DNA from 2 places in the Pseudovibrio sp. POLY-S9 genome. Region 2 is predicted to be linked to the other one. Evidence: riboswitches for the same ligand, from Rfam matches in the RefSeq annotation. Region 2 holds a riboswitch; the other holds the start of a gene.
What was found. Region 2 has a riboswitch for thiamine pyrophosphate ahead of thiB (thiamine ABC transporter substrate binding subunit). Riboswitches for the same ligand answer to the same signal wherever they lie in the genome.

Region 1 (7,710 bases), on a different contig from region 2:
CCAGCCAGTCAAGTTTTTGTGCGTTCATAAAGCGTATTCAACTTAGTGAAATTTCTTGCAGGAATTGCAAAAAATGAGAAATTGGAACTTACGCTAGCAATATCACTTGCTGTTGTGCCTGTACCACCCGATTTGCGAGTAAAACAATCAACAGAGGTTCACTCTGATCGCAAAAATTACAGTCTTGGCCTAATTTTGAAGGAAAAGGGCTCGTATTTAAGAGATTGACAGATTATAAGGCGCTGTAACTGCGCCCCGGCTCTTACGCCGGGGTTTCTTATGTTGTCTCTCACGATTTGCATTCTGAGCTGGCAAGCCACTTTATACAGAAATAGCAAATCGTATGACGGCGTATTTTAGGAATACGCTGGCAGCCGCAGGAGGGCTGAAGAATCATGGCCAACGTTGTCGTAGTTGGGTCACAATGGGGTGACGAAGGTAAGGGTAAACTTGTCGATTGGCTCTCAGAGCAAGCCGACATCGTTGTACGCTTCCAAGGCGGACACAATGCAGGTCATACGCTTGTAATTGACGGAACGAGCTACAAGCTGGCACTGCTGCCATCTGGTGTTGTTCGTGGGAAACTCTCTGTCATTGGCAATGGCGTTGTGATTGACCCTCATGCACTGGTGGCTGAGATTGCACGTCTTGAAGAGCAGGGCGTTAAGATCTCCCCGGAAATCCTGCGTGTTGCTGACAATGCTACTCTTATTTTGAGCCTGCACCGCGAGCTTGATGCTTTGCGTGAAGATGCAAGCCCGGCAGGCACCAAAATCGGTACCACCAAACGCGGTATCGGCCCTGCTTATGAAGATAAAGTCGGTCGTCGTGCAATTCGTGTGATGGACCTGGCAAACATGAGCACGCTGCCAGCCAAAATTGATCGTCTGCTGACCCACCACAACGCTATTCTGCGCGGTCTGGGTCGCGATGAGATCTCTGCTGAGACCATCTACAAAGAGCTGGAAGACGTAGCTGATAAGATCCTGCCGTACATGGATAAAGCCTGGTACATGCTGGATAAAGCACGTCGTGAAGGTAAGCGTTTGTTGTTTGAAGGTGCGCAGGGCGCGCTGCTGGACAACGACCACGGCACTTATCCGTTTGTAACCTCCTCCAATACAGTTGCAGGTCAGGCTGCTGCTGGTAGTGGTCTGGGTCCAAACTCCATCGATTACGTTCTGGGTATTACCAAAGCTTACACCACTCGTGTAGGTGAAGGTCCGTTCCCAACCGAACAGCAGAATGAAGTTGGTGAGTTCCTTGGTACCCGCGGGCACGAGTTTGGAACGAACACTGGTCGTCGTCGTCGGTGTGGCTGGTTTGATGCAGTGATTGTCCGTCAAACCGTTTGCACCAGCGGAATCAATGGGATTGCATTGACAAAGCTTGACGTTTTGGACGGACTGGATGAAATTAAGATTTGTGTTGGTTATGAGCTAGATGGTGAGCGAATCGATTACCTTCCGGCATCTCAAGGTGCTCAGGCGCGGGTTGTTCCTATTTATGAGACCCTGCCTGGTTGGAAGGAAACGACCAAAGGCGCACGGACTTGGGCAGAATTGCCAGCACAAGCTGTGAAATACGTTCGGCATGTTGAAGAGCTGATTGGTGCTCCGGTTGCTCTGTTATCAACAAGCCCTGAACGTGATGACACAATCCTGGTTCAGAATCCATTCCAGGATTAAGTCTTGAAATGAAGCTCTGGGGGCAATGGGCAGTTAAATGGCGGACTACAATTCCGTTCTAAAAAAAGCGGTAGCTGGTTTACAAGAGAACACAGGTTCTGCACGGCGGGCAGTTTATCAACGCGCGCGGAATGCAATTGTAAAGCAACTTAAAAGTTACGACCCACCTCTGTCTCCCTCCCAGATCACTGAGGAGCAGCTGAAGCTTGAAGAGGCCATTCGTAAGGTCGAAGCGGAAGCTGCTCGTGAGTCTCTCGGGTTGGGGCGGTCTAAAACCACCCCAGCTCCAAGTGCTCCAAAACCTGCAGCTCCAGAAATCTCTGCTGCATCACCGCCTGCTGGCGATATGCCTAAGGCAGGTGCAAAGGCCGATACTCCAGCGCGCGATGAGCCAAAAGCACCTGCTGCTAAAGCAGACGTGTTTAAAGAGGCGGTTCGTGCCGCGCAGGATCTCGGCAACGCCGCTCATCAGGCCAATCAGATGGCGCGTGATCAGCTGCCTGAAGCTTCCAGCGAGCGCAAAGAGCCTGACCTTGGCTCCATGGATGACAAAGAGACGGGTGAACCTGCTGCGTCTCTGCCAACCAAAGGTGCTGTCGAGACGAGCGCAGAAGAGCGCTCTTGGGTGCCGGGTGAGGCACGCCGAACCAAGCTGGAAACAAAAGGTAAGTCGCGTCCTGAGATCGATGAGCCTGCCAAGGTTAAGCCAAAGACAAGCCGTAAACCTGCTTCCTCCCGCAAGCCAGCCGTAGCGCAGCGTGTTGGCGATGCGATTGAGCAGGAAGAAGGGCTGAAGCCTTCCAATACATCGGGTATTGTCGGTATAATTGTGGTCATACTGATAATCTTGGGCGTTACCGCAGGTGTCTATAGTCTGCGCGATGTTATTCTCTCTTTGGTTCTTCCAGTTGAAACCGGTGAGACTGTTGCGCCAGAGAGCGCACCTTCGAATGAAGATGAGCCGCTTCGGGTTCAGCCGGAACGCACGCCAAAGAAGAACACTGACCGCTTGTTGCCATCTGATGAAGGGGCAAAGGTTTCTCCGGATGCGACGCGGGTGCAGACGACCCGGATTACCCGGAATTCATCCAGCGCTGCGCCAACCGAGACAACAGCTGAGCCTCCAGTCGTGCGTGTGGTTGAATCTCCAGCAGCACCGGCAGAAGACACATCTTCTGAGCAGGTTTTGCCGGTGACGGAGCCTGCACAGCAAAGTACTGCAGTTGAGACCAATTCTGTTCCGCCAGCTGAAACCATTGGAACGGAAGCTGCGGTTTCTCCTGTTGCACAACAGAGCATACTTTACGAAGAGGCTTTGACGCCAGGCGCAGCAGGTTCTGCATCACGCGGGAACGTTGTTTGGTCACTGGATGAAGCTAACGGCGATTCTGTCATCAAGGCTGTTGCTACGCTGCCATCTCGTAACTTCTCTGTTGAGATGACGTTGAAGCCGAATAGCGATCAATCTTTGCCAGCCAGCCATCTGCTTGAGCTGAACTTCATCTTCCCAGAAGGGTTTGATGGCAAAGGTGTTGAGAAGGTGCCTGGCCTGATCCTGAAGAAGACAGAGTCTGAAGCTGGTGACCCGCTTGATGGTGCTGCCGTGAAGGTTTCTGACACTCTCTTCTGGATTGCGCTGTCTGACAGTGATGAAGAAAAAGCGAAGAACCTGAAGCGTCTTGCTGAGCGTGAGTGGATTGATGTTCCACTGCTGTACAACAGTGGTCGCCGTGCAATGTTGACCTTTGAAAAAGGTACAACCGGCAACAAAGTTATCGCACAGGCAATCAAGAGCTGGAAGTAATCTAGTTTCAGATATTTAGATTAGATTTCAAAGGCCTTGGCTCTCTCAGAGCTGAGGCCTTTTTCATTATGCTGTCGTCCGTCAGAGCAAAATCTGCTTGCATCCTTCAGCAGAAACGCGCATGTTCCTTGCTATTCCGAGGGGTGCTTTTCTTTCGAAAAGCTGAGATTGCGATGAGCTAAACCCTTTGAACCTGATCCGGGTAATGCCGGCGAAGGGACGGGACCTGAGCCATTCTTCCCGGATCTCCATGTTTGCATTTTGCTGTAACGGGAGATCCTGTGCTGAAAACATCCCAGAGAGCTGATGTAGCTCCGTTCTTCCGCCTGTTTGTGATGCCCAATACCATTGTTGGGAGTCTACATGCTGAAGCGAGCTTTGAAACGAATTCTCCGAAGTCTTTTCGGGATTTTGCTTTTTATCGCCATTTGGGAAAGTGTGGTTCAGATTGGAGAGTTTCCTCCGTTTCTCTTGCCAGGTCCGGCGGCGGTTTTTTCCGCTTTTCTCAATCAAGGTGTTTTCCTGCTGCATCATGCAGGCATTACCGCTTGGGAGACTGTTCTCGGCTTTCTCTTTGGCGTGAGTGCTGGAGCTTCGCTGGCTGTATTGCTGGCAGTGTCTCCTCGGATACGCCTGTTTCTGCTGCCTCCGATTGCAGCAACCCAATCTCTTCCTGTGTTTGCAATTGCACCGCTTCTGGTGCTGTGGTTCGGCTTTGGGCTCGCCTCCAAGGTTGTGATGGCCGTGATTGTGATCTTCTTTTCTGTGACCTCGACCTTCTTCGATGGTTTGCGCAGGACTGATCAATCACTGCTCGACCTTGGCAAGCTGCACGGTCTGAACCGCTGGCAAATACTTCGCTACATTCGCATTCCAGCCGCCTTGCCATCTCTGGCTTCTGGTATGCGCATTGCAGCGGTGTTCGCTCCTATTGGGGCGGTGGTTGGAGAGTGGGTTGGTGCAAAAGGGGGGCTGGCTTTCATCATGTTGCAGTCCAATGCACGCATGCAAACAGCGACGATGTTTGCGGCGTTGATTTTGCTTGCGGTGATGGTGTTGAGCCTGAGGGCAGTTGTTGAGTTCGCCACTTCTCGGATGATCTATTGGCAGAAAGAGATCTAGGTCTCAGAGTATGAGGACGTAACCTTATGAAAAAACTAGGTATTCTGTTTGGTGCGGCAATGCTTGCGAGCACGCTTCAAGTGCAAGCAGCGGACAAGTTGACTGTGTTGCTGGATTGGTTTGCGAATCCAGACCATGCACCAATCGTGGTTGCCAAGGCGCGGGGTTTCTTTGAAAAAGAGGGCCTTGAAGTTGAGCTGATTGAGCCTGCTGATCCTTCCATGCCACCAAAGCTTGTTGCAGCAGGGCAGGGTGACATTGCAGTCTCCTATCAGCAGACGTTGCACCCGCAAATTGATGAGGGCATGCCGCTGATGCGGATCGGGACGTTGGTCTCTACGCCTTTGAACACACTGATTGTGTTGGAAGATGGACCGATCAAAGAGATTGCAGACCTGAAAGGCAAACGTATTGGTTATTCCACATCCGGGTTTGAGAACGCCATGCTTGGGAAGATGCTTTCCAATGCAGGTCTAAGTTCTGACGATGTGGAGCTGATCAACGTAAACTTTTCGCTCTCACCATCTCTGATGGCTGGGCAGGTTGATGCGGTGATTGGTGGTTACCGTAACTTCGAGCTGAACCAGATGGAGATTGAAGGTGCGAAAGGCCGTGCGTTTTATCCTGAAGAGAACGGTGTGCCAGTCTATGATGAACTGATTTATGTGGCTCACAAAGACAAGCTGGATGATCCGCGTTTGAAGAAGTTCATTAATGCGATTGAGGCGGCTACCGTTTATCTGCTTAATAATCCGCAGGACTCCTGGAAGAGCTTCCTTGAGGTCTATCCAGATCTGGATGATGAGCTGAACAAGCGTGCCTGGGCGGATACTCTGCCGCGTTTTGCCAGCCGCCCAGCTGCTTTGGACAATGGTCGCTATGAACGGTTTGCAAACTTTCTGATTGAGCAGGGACTCATTAAAACAGCGCCTCCAGTTGAAACCTACGCGGTTGAACTGCGCTAACCGGTATAGGTCTAAACTAAAATTTGAGCCTCCGAGTTTCGGGGGCTCTTTTTATTTGTAGGCTAAATGCCGTTATTGCGCTGCATCCTTGACCGCTTCGTGTTGAGCCAGATCGCTGAGGATGTATTTCTCAAAAGCAGCATAGATAGTGTCGTACTCGCCCTCAGAGAGTGATTTGCATTCATCTACCAGTGTTAGGGCTTTCTTCTTGTCATTCTCTTCAAACAGCGCGAAGACCATGTTGCAGTGGACGTTCTTGAGCTTGAGGAAGTTTTCTGAGAAGGCGAGCGACGGATCACCTAGCAACGCAAACGAACGCATCTGGTAACGACTGGTTTTGACTGGGATTGTCTCCAATGCCGCCAGTTCAGGCATCTGACCGCGTGTGGTTTCGCACATAAGAACGCTGTGACCGGCATCTTTGCAATGTCGAGCCAAATCTTCTGCTAAATCAACGCATTTGCCGAGTGGGGCGTACCTGAAATGAATCCGTGTACCTGTTTCGCCAAGTGTTGCCAGTCCGGTTGAGATGCCGATATCGATTGTGACCGCGTGATCCTTCATATTTTTCTGGTTGAAATTGAGCCGGTCCTTGAGATTGAAGCGCTTCATTTGCTTCTGCATTTCAATCGCTGCTCGGCAGGCATGGGCAGCATGGAATGGATCATCGAGTGGTGCGTTCCAGTAAGCATTCAGGCCGGATGTGCTCAGCGTGTTCAGTGTACCATCGTGGATATGCACTTCATCGAGATGAGCTGTTTGGAAGCCGTTGGAGAAGCCTGCGAGATCCTGAGGAGACAAACCCTCATAATACCGGTGAAAGTGCCTCAAACGTGTCGAGAGGCTCGTGATTTCACGTTGCTGACCCTCCAGAGGGAGTTGCTCTGACTTCGCCAGTACCTTTTGCATTTGTTTGGGAGAAAGAATTCCTGCAAATCGTTCAGTTGTTTGGTTTCTGTGACTCTTGAATGTCACACGCCGGATTGTGCAGGAGAAAGCGAATATCAGCAGGACAACGAAGGATGGGAAGAATGGCTCAAGGACGGTGTTTTGCAGAGCGAATTGGTGGAATGCAACTCCGTTGATGACCAAGACAGCGACGCCTGTAAGTGACAGACTTAACCAGAAACCTTGCGTGGCGGATATGATCGCAACGGCGATACCAAATCCGATTAATGCCAGTATTTCAGCGTATTGCACCCATGTAGGGATATTGAGGAAGTTGCCAGACTGAAGTGTTTGCAGTGCCTGTGCATGTCGTTCTGAACCTCTGTCCTGAGTGCCTATGACGAACTGACTCCCAGAAGCTGGAGGCCAGAGTTTGGAGGATACTCTCTTCTTTAAGACATCGCTCGCCGCAAGGACGAAATTGCTGGCATTGCTTGTTTTGAACACCAGCATTTCCGTCTCTTCAGTGACAGGAATTTGGATATCAGTGCTTTTCAGCTGATAGCTATCTTCTGCTTGCATGGCCTGGAACGGTTGGGTGTTTGTCTGATTGGACAGGCTCCATGCCGTTAATGCGAGAGATGGCAACTGCGCTGTGTTGCTTTGGAATTGAAGTGGATAGAGCAGCGCATTTGAACCGTGTGCGTATTGGGTGTCGCTTTGATACCCTGTAGCCTGCGAGAACCTTATGTAGTTGGAAAGAGGAGGTTTTTCAGCTACGGCCTCGCTCAACGGTCTGCTGAGCAGGACTGGGTAATGGGAGATGATGGTTTGTAAGAGCAGGTCGTGATTTGGATAAATTGCCCGCAATGAGGGCTGCAGATCGTCGTAGGTTCTGCTTCTTAAGGTGGGGGAGGTCGGATCGGCTTTTCTGAAGTCTGCATCTATAATCAGAAGCTTGGGATTATACTCCCCCAGTTTTTGAAGGATTTGTGCAAGCTCCAGACGCTGATATATCGGCTCCTGCGTTTGCTGGTTTGATTCTGGTGTAAGATGGATCGTGTAAACTGGCGGCGTAGAAGTTGTGTTTGGCCATGCCAATTGCAGCGCGTTTTGGCTGAGATATCCGACGTTATCCAGTACCTGCGGGTATAGGGTGCGGACCAGTACTGCTATTGCAATGAATAGACAGGATACAACCGCTGCAAGTGCACGGTTGGTTTGTGACAGCCAGCTAGAGCCG
Region 2 (7,710 bases):
ATCTGTAAAGGCAGCGTTGCAATTTCCGGATCTGCAAACAGGGCAATCACGCCAAGGTCTCCCATGGAAAGCGCCGCAGCAAGCCCCGCAGCAAACCCGATCTGTGGCCGCATACGTGGAATGAGGACACGTGAAAAGAACACCCAGCCTTCCATATTCAGAGACAAGGCCAACCGTCCATGTCGCGAAACCGTATCTCGTGCAGCAGGGACAAGAATGCGAAGTGCAAACGGCAATGCCATCGCCGCATTGACGAGTGCCGTCACAGGAAGAGCAAGATCTGACGGGTTTGCCCATGGACGTATAATGATAAACAAGCCCGTTCCAATCACCAGCGGGGATGCCGCTAATCCCAAAATTCCAGCAAGTTCAACCACACTATGCCGGCGAACGGCAATTGCGGCTGCCATAGGCAACGCGAGCAGCAACAAGATCACTGTGCTGGCTACGGCGACAGCAACGGAAACGAGTGCCGCCTTCAACACAATAAACGGCACCAGAAACAGACCGCTAAGCCCTGACAGGACAACAGCACTGAGCGGCAAAAGCAAAAACAGCGTTGCAAGTGAAATCCAGAGGATGTCTGCAACAGGTGCACCGCCATCCCAGCGCTGGATCGCACGTTCTAGTCCTGCACCAAACCCTTCACCGCGTGAGAGCTTCAGCGCCGCAAAGGCAGCAGCAGCGGTAAGCGTGAGTTGCAATGCAGAAAGCAGCGCGGCACGGCCAAGATCAAAATCGTATGTAAAAGCCTGGTAGATCGCCAGCTCAATAGTTGTCGCCCGTGGCCCACCACCAAGCGTCAGAGCAACAGCAAAGCTTGTCAGGCAGATCGCAAAGATCACAGCCAGTGCTCCGGGTAAAATGCGGGCGAGCATGGGGAGTTCAATCAGCCGAAACAGGGCTTTTCCATCACATCCAAGTTGCGCCGCAAGGCGAAAGCGCTCTGAAGGAACCTCTTGCCATCCCTGCAAAATCAATCGGGTTGCCAGCGGAAGGTTGAAGAAAACATGAGCCAGCACAACACCGTGGAGACCATAGATGCGAATGGGTGAAGCACCGAAATAGACAAGCACATCAGATATCCAGCCCGCACGGCCAAACACTTGCAGTAACCCAAGAATGGCGACAATAACTGGAAGAATGAAGGGGGCACCAAGCAGGGCAATAAGCAAACTGCGGCCCGGAAACCGCCGTCGCGCCAGGGCGCGCGCAACCGGCACAGCCAGTGCAACACTGATCACGGCAGAAAGCACAGCCTGCGTGAGCGTAAACTTGAGAGCAGCCCAATCGGAAGAGGAAAAGCCGTGACCCGCTTCGGTTCGCAGAGCAACCGCGGCCAACGTGCCAAGTATGAGTGCCGCGACAAGAAATGCCGCGGCAACACCGGGAAGCGAACTTACTGGCTGAGCGCTTCTAGCCATTCCGGCAGAGCCTCACGTCTTGCAGCAGCAGCTTCTTCAGGCTTAAAGAACAAAGCTTTTTCAGGCACCTGCAGAGTGTCAAAGCCAGCAGGTAAACCACCTTTTGGTGTCACAGCTGGATACATCCAGTTGGTTGTTGGAATGATTGTCTGGAAAGCGTCTGAAACCATGAAGTTCAGGAACTTGTCTGCCAGCTCAGGCTGATCAGTTCCGGCAAGCTTTGCCGCTACTTCAACCTGCATGTAATGGCCTTCTTCAAACGTAGCAGTGGTTTTGCTGTTATCTTCCTCGGCAATCAGGTGGTAAGCCGGAGACGTGGTGTAACTGAGCACCATCTCCGCTTCCCCATCAAGGAAAAGACCGTAGGCTTCAGACCAGCCTTTTGTAACCGTCACGATGTTATCGGAAAGATCCGCCCACACATCAGCAGCTTCGTCTCCGTAAGCCGCTTTCACCCAAAGCAGCAGCCCGAGGCCGGGCGTAGAGGAGCGTGGATCCTGAATAAGGATCTTGGCATCACTCTTCGCAAGCTCGCGGAAGTTGGTTGGTACGGTTTCGCCAGCCTTGTGTACGAAGGCAAAGTAGCCCCAGTCGTACGGCACAAAGGTTTCGTCAGCCCACTCCACTGGCAGTGTGTATTGGGCCTCAACAGTGTGTGGTGCAAACAGGCCAGTTTTCTTGGCAGTCTCTACCAGATTGGTGTCCAGACCCAGCACCACATCGGCATCCGAGTTCTTACCTTCAAGACGAATGCGGGAAAGCAGTGCTGCGCCATCTTCGACGCCAACAAGTTTTAGGTCACATTCACATACAGCCTCAAACGCTTCTTCCACTTTTGGGCCTGGGCCCCAGTCAGAAACGAAGCTGTCGTATGTGTAAACTGTCAGTTGAGGCTTCTCAGCAGCCATCGCTGATGTTGCAGTGAGTAATCCCGCAGCAATTAACAGATGTTTCAAGTCATCCTCCATTGCGGCGAGAGGGCAAGGATGGATGAAACCGGTACCCTTCCCTCCGCCGGTTCTAGCCGGTTCAGGTTCAACGGGTTCGCCACTAAAGCATCTCAGCACGACAAAAGCGCGCACCCCGAGGTTAAGCGGTTCTTAACCGGAAAAACACAGAAGCGCAACCGGATATAGCCAGCGTCTGGAGAGCACCTGTAGGGAGTTGCAATAAAAAGCCCGGGCAATTTCCTGCCCGGGCTGGTCGCATTTATTAGGCAGCCAGGTCGAAGCGGTCGGCGTTCATGACCTTGGTCCATGTTGCCACGAAATCGCGGACGAACTTTTCGTGGTTGTCATCCTGAGCATACACTTCAGCATAAGCGCGCAGGATTGAGTTGGAGCCAAACACAAGGTCTGCACTGGTTGCAGTCCACTTAGGCTTGCCAGATTTGCGGTCACGGATTTCATAGGTGCCATCTTTGAGTGGATGCCAGCTGTTGTCCATATCGGTCAGGTTGACGAAGAAGTCCGTTGTCAGCTGACCTTCGCGGTCCGTGAAGACACCATGCTTTGAACCGCCATAATTGGCACCAAGAACGCGCAGGCCACCAACAAGTGCAGTCATTTCCCAGCCAGTCAGGCGGAGGAGCTGAGCACGATCCAGCATCATCTCTTCCGGGCTAACAGCGTACTCTTGCTTCTGCCAGTTACGGAAGCCATCAGAAATAGGCTCCAATACAGAGAAGGATGTCGCATCAGTCATCGCATCTGTTGCATCACCGCGACCAGAAGCAAATGGAACTTCCACGTTGAAACCAGCTGCCTTGATGGCATTTTCTACACCAACGTTGCCTGCCAGCACGATCACATCTGCGACTGAGGCTCCTGCCTGTGCTGCGATTGGTTCAAGCACAGCCAGAACTTTGGCAAGCCGGTCTGGCTCATTGCCAACCCAATCCTTTTGGGGAGCAAGGCGGATACGAGCACCGTTGGCACCACCGCGCATATCAGAACCGCGATAAGTTCGTGCGCTGTCCCAGGCGGTTTTGATCAGATCTTCATTGCTCAAACCACTTGCCGCAATTTTTGCTTTCACCGCAGCAACATCATAGTTGGTGTTGCCTGCCGGAACAGGATCCTGCCAGATAAGGTCTTCTTTCGGCACATCCGGGCCAAGATAATTGGCTCTTGGTCCCATGTCGCGGTGGGTCAGCTTGAACCATGCACGAGCAAACGTATCTCTGAAGTACTCAGGATCTGCAATGAACTTCTGGCAGTATTCGTTGTAGATCGGGTCAACCTTCATCGCCATGTCCGCATCCGTCATGATTGGATTGTGACGAACAGACGGGTCTGTTGGATCAACAGGTTTGTCTTCTTCCTTGATGGAAACAGGTTCCCATTGCCATGCGCCGGCAGGAGATTTTACCTGCTCCCATTCATGGCCGAACAGCATATCGAAAAAGCCCATATCGAACGTAGTTGGGTGTGTGGTCCACGCACCCTCGATGCCAGAAGTAAAGGCATTCGTTGCCTTGCCATCCTGTCCGGGGTTAGACCAGCCAAAGCCTTGCTCTTCAAGACCGGCGGCTTCCGGTGCGACACCGATGTTATCGACGGCACCGCGTCCATGGGTTTTACCAACGGTGTGACCACCACAAGTCAGCGCAGCAGTTTCCTCGTCATTCATTGCCATACGAGCAAAGGTTTCGCGGATCTGATCAGCTGTTTTTTGCGGACCGGGAACGCCATTCACGCCTTCAGGGTTCACGTAGATCAAACCCATATGGGTTGCTGCAAGCGGATTTTCGAGCGTTGAAGGGTCATCCAGATCGTCATAGCGCTCTTCACTGCGCGCAAGCCATTCTTTTTCAGATCCCCAATAGGTGTCGATCTCCGGACCCCAGATATCCTCACGGCCAAACCCGAAACCAAAGGTTTTCAGACCCATAGAGTCATAGGCAATAGTACCTGCGAGAATAATCAGATCAGCCCAGGAGAGAGCGTTGCCGTACTTTTTCTTGATAGGCCAAAGCAAACGGCGAGCTTTATCAAGGCTTGCGTTATCAGGCCAGGAGTTGAGCGGAGCGAAGCGAATGTTGCCGGAACCGCCGCCACCGCGACCATCTGCAAGACGATAAGAGCCGGCTGTGTGCCACGAAAGGCGGATCATAAGGCCACCATAATGGCCCCAATCCGCTGGCCACCAGTCTTGACTGTCGGTCATGAGCGCATGAACGTCTGCCTTCACCGCTTCGAAGTCGAGTGATTTAACAGCATCATGATAGTTGAAGCCTGGGTCCATCGGGTTAGTACGCGCACCATGTTGATGGAGGATGTCGAGATTCAAAGCATCAGGCCACCATCGGGTAACCGGCTTATCCATCGATGTATTCGCGCCATGTACCACCGGACAAACACCGGCTGTCTTGACATCGTTACCGTGCATTGCTGTCTCCACTATCTAATTTGGCTCTTGCTGGTTTTGACGTAGCGTTTACCTTAAGCGGTGAGACGAAACGATGCATCCAGCAAATTCTAGACTGAATATAGGGCGCAAAGCACATTAAGTGAAATTGCATCTTCTACGCATATCGATAAGTTTTTCTTATCGTATAAATTTGAAGGTCAACGAAGGTGCTTCGATTGCTCCTCTGAGCTCTCCTCATCACACACGAAGATGCTTTTCGCGAGGTGAGGAGAGCATCAGTTCTGCCCTTCAATGCAGCAACAATCCGTGTAAAATATCACATAGATTTTCGCGGAGAAATTTGCATGAGCACTATCAGTCTTCTCAATTCTATAATTGGTCCGGTGATGAGAGGACCCTCGAGCTCTCACTCTGCAGCGCCATACTGCATAGGAAAGACTGTCCGCCAACTTTCCCTTTGTGATGGTGATAAATTTGTGAAGGTTGAAATTGCGTTCGATCCAGAGGGCTCGTTTGCCCAAGTCTATTCCAACCAAGGCAGTGACGAAGGCTTTGCTGCAGGCTTGATGGGAGAAGAGGTCACCTCACCTAAGTATCGACAAGCTCTATCTGATCTGATGAACGGTAAGCCATTTACGCTAGAGATCAACATTAGAAATTTAGACACCAACGATCATCCAAACCGAGTGGAAATTGCAGTCACGGTTGAAGACAGCGAAGGCGCACTTCGGGAAGATCACTTCAAAGCCCTTTCAATAGGCGGCGGGATGTTCAAGCTCGATAGCTTTAACTCTTTCGCAATTGATGTGACTGGGAGCGATTTTATACTTCTGCTGGAATGTGGAGACAATTCACCTCTTCAGCAGCTTCTCTCAAATGCAAAGGTACAAGCTCGTGTCTGTGCAGGTTCAAAGAATAGCCACCAACTTATTGAGATCAAATCCAGTTCGCCACTATCACCTCAACAACCAGAGTTGAAAGACATGATAGAACAGAGCTGGAAGGTCAGGTCCTGCACACCTGTCCAATTCACTGTCCACGACGAGGCCCCTCTTTTTGCCAGCCCAAAGGCTTTGGTCCAACAAACCAGCAGAGCACACAGTCTTGCAAATCTTGCTTTGTCCCTGGAAGCCAAGCGGTTAGGCTTGACTGAGACCCAAACGCGAAAAGCCTTTGCAGACCGCTATGATGTGATGATGGACGCAGTTCAGGCAGGCCTAGCGCTTACCAATCAATCATCCAATATGAAGTTCCTGAAACCGAGCGCAAAGCAGGTTGGTGCAGCAAATCCCGTGGAGATTATCGGCTCACCATTCTTGCAGGATGCGCTTAGCGCTTCTCTCGCAGTTATGGATGCAAACGCAAATCGGGGAGTGGTTGTCGCTGCTCCAACAGCTGGAAGTTCTGGCATCATACCGGGCACGCTATATTCCTTGAAACAACAAGGTGTTGATCGTGAAAGGATTATCGACGCCCTTCAAGTCACAGCACTTGTGGGAGCCGTCTTTGCTGAGTATGGAAGTTTTGCCGCTGAAACGGGAGGATGCTCAGTGGAGACTGGTGCCTCAGCCGCGATGGTCTCAGCTGGATTGGTCCATCTGTTTGGAGGAACAGCACAACAAGCCTTTAATGCGGCATCACTTTGTCTTATGAATACGCTTGGTTTGGTTTGCGACCCAGTTGGTGGGGAAGTGGAAATTCCCTGTCATGCGCGCAATATCGCTGGGATCGCGCATGCGCAATCGTCTGCGGTTGCTAGCCTTTCTGGTTTTGACGCTGTTTTGCCATTTGATGAGATGGTCATCAGCACACAAAAAGTAGGCAAACAGATGCACTCTGACTTGCGCTGTACAGCTCGCGGTGGATGTGCGGCAACACCGACCGCCTGTGCAATGTGCGGATGAGGTTGATCCATAGATATCAATTCCTTAACCGCTAATACTCCCCTCAACCGTCTACTTAGGAGCTTCATCATCTCAGCGTTGTCCAGGTTGCCACCTAAGACAGCTAGCGCATCAACCACCATCTGCCGGACGGCGCGTTAATCCGCGTCATTGACCTGCCAGTTCTACGCTCAACCGTGCCACCTTCGATAGCAAGAAGCTGGACACCCTCTATATCACCAGCGCCTGCCTCCCAGCCTACCCAAGGCTCCCCACTTCGCCTGTAAGTCGGATGAGAAGGACATTCATAGATCGGATTTTGAGGTGAAGAGCGAGCTCCTCTCACCCCTCTCAAACAAACCAGATCAGGCCAAGCCAGATCCAGAGGGGGGCTGGGACTATGGCCCAGATGAAGATGGCGGGGAGGTACTCGTAGATTTTCATGGGGCTCTTCCGATTTCCGTCAGATCAATTCAAATGCTTCTGCCAGGGTCAAAACGCAGGCGACTGATATGCCGAGTGTTACGAAGACACGAATGTGTTTGAAGAAGGCTAGCTCTGCCTTGGGTTTCACGCCGGAGCCATATCCTCTGCCATCCAGGTAGATGCTTGTGATCATGGTCAAAAACAGTAGGAACCAGAGAGCAACCAATCCTTCTGCGATCAAGACGATGGCGGGCAACATTACAGGTCTCCGTAGTTTAAAAGTTTCAGAGCAGGCGGTGGCACATCAGAGCAATCAGTGTTCTTTCCGAGGAAGAAATTGACAGCTTAATTCAATGCCAAACACTGGTGAGACAGCCCCTGCCCTCTATCGTGACAACTTTTCGATTCATAATATCTATTTCATATATATCTTTATCATCGCACATGACAAAAGACATATATTATTTGCATCTTTTCTTAGAAAGAGCTGAATTGACACTAAATAATGTTTTATTTCATACACTTAAAATATGCACAGCATCACATCGCTTTCGGTGTTCAGCACTCTCTGATTTTATGATATACGCACGATATATCTTTGGAGC

Region 1: it holds a riboswitch for thiamine pyrophosphate, as region 2 does, so the genes downstream of both, PPL9_RS06715 (ABC transporter permease) here and thiB (thiamine ABC transporter substrate binding subunit) in region 2, are expected to answer to the same signal.

The regions. Positions count from the first base shown of each region.
Region 1 is NZ_LCWX01000086.1:43,161-50,870, reverse strand. Features, by position in the region: gene PPL9_RS06735 (DMT family transporter) at 1-28, opposite strand, end outside; gene PPL9_RS06730 (adenylosuccinate synthase) at 396-1,688, shown strand; gene PPL9_RS06725 (hypothetical protein) at 1,726-3,492, shown strand; TPP riboswitch at 3,622-3,729, shown strand; gene PPL9_RS06715 (ABC transporter permease) at 3,904-4,614, shown strand; gene PPL9_RS06710 (ABC transporter substrate-binding protein) at 4,641-5,579, shown strand; gene PPL9_RS06705 (CHASE2 domain-containing protein) at 5,652-7,710, opposite strand, start outside.
Region 2 is NZ_LCWX01000212.1:71,557-79,266, reverse strand. Features, by position in the region: gene PPL9_RS21285 (ABC transporter permease subunit) at 1-1,424, opposite strand, end outside; gene thiB (thiamine ABC transporter substrate binding subunit) at 1,400-2,380, opposite strand; TPP riboswitch at 2,414-2,520, opposite strand; gene katG (catalase/peroxidase HPI) at 2,637-4,814, opposite strand; gene PPL9_RS21270 (L-serine ammonia-lyase, iron-sulfur-dependent, subunit alpha) at 5,273-6,700, shown strand; gene PPL9_RS21265 (hypothetical protein) at 7,143-7,364, opposite strand.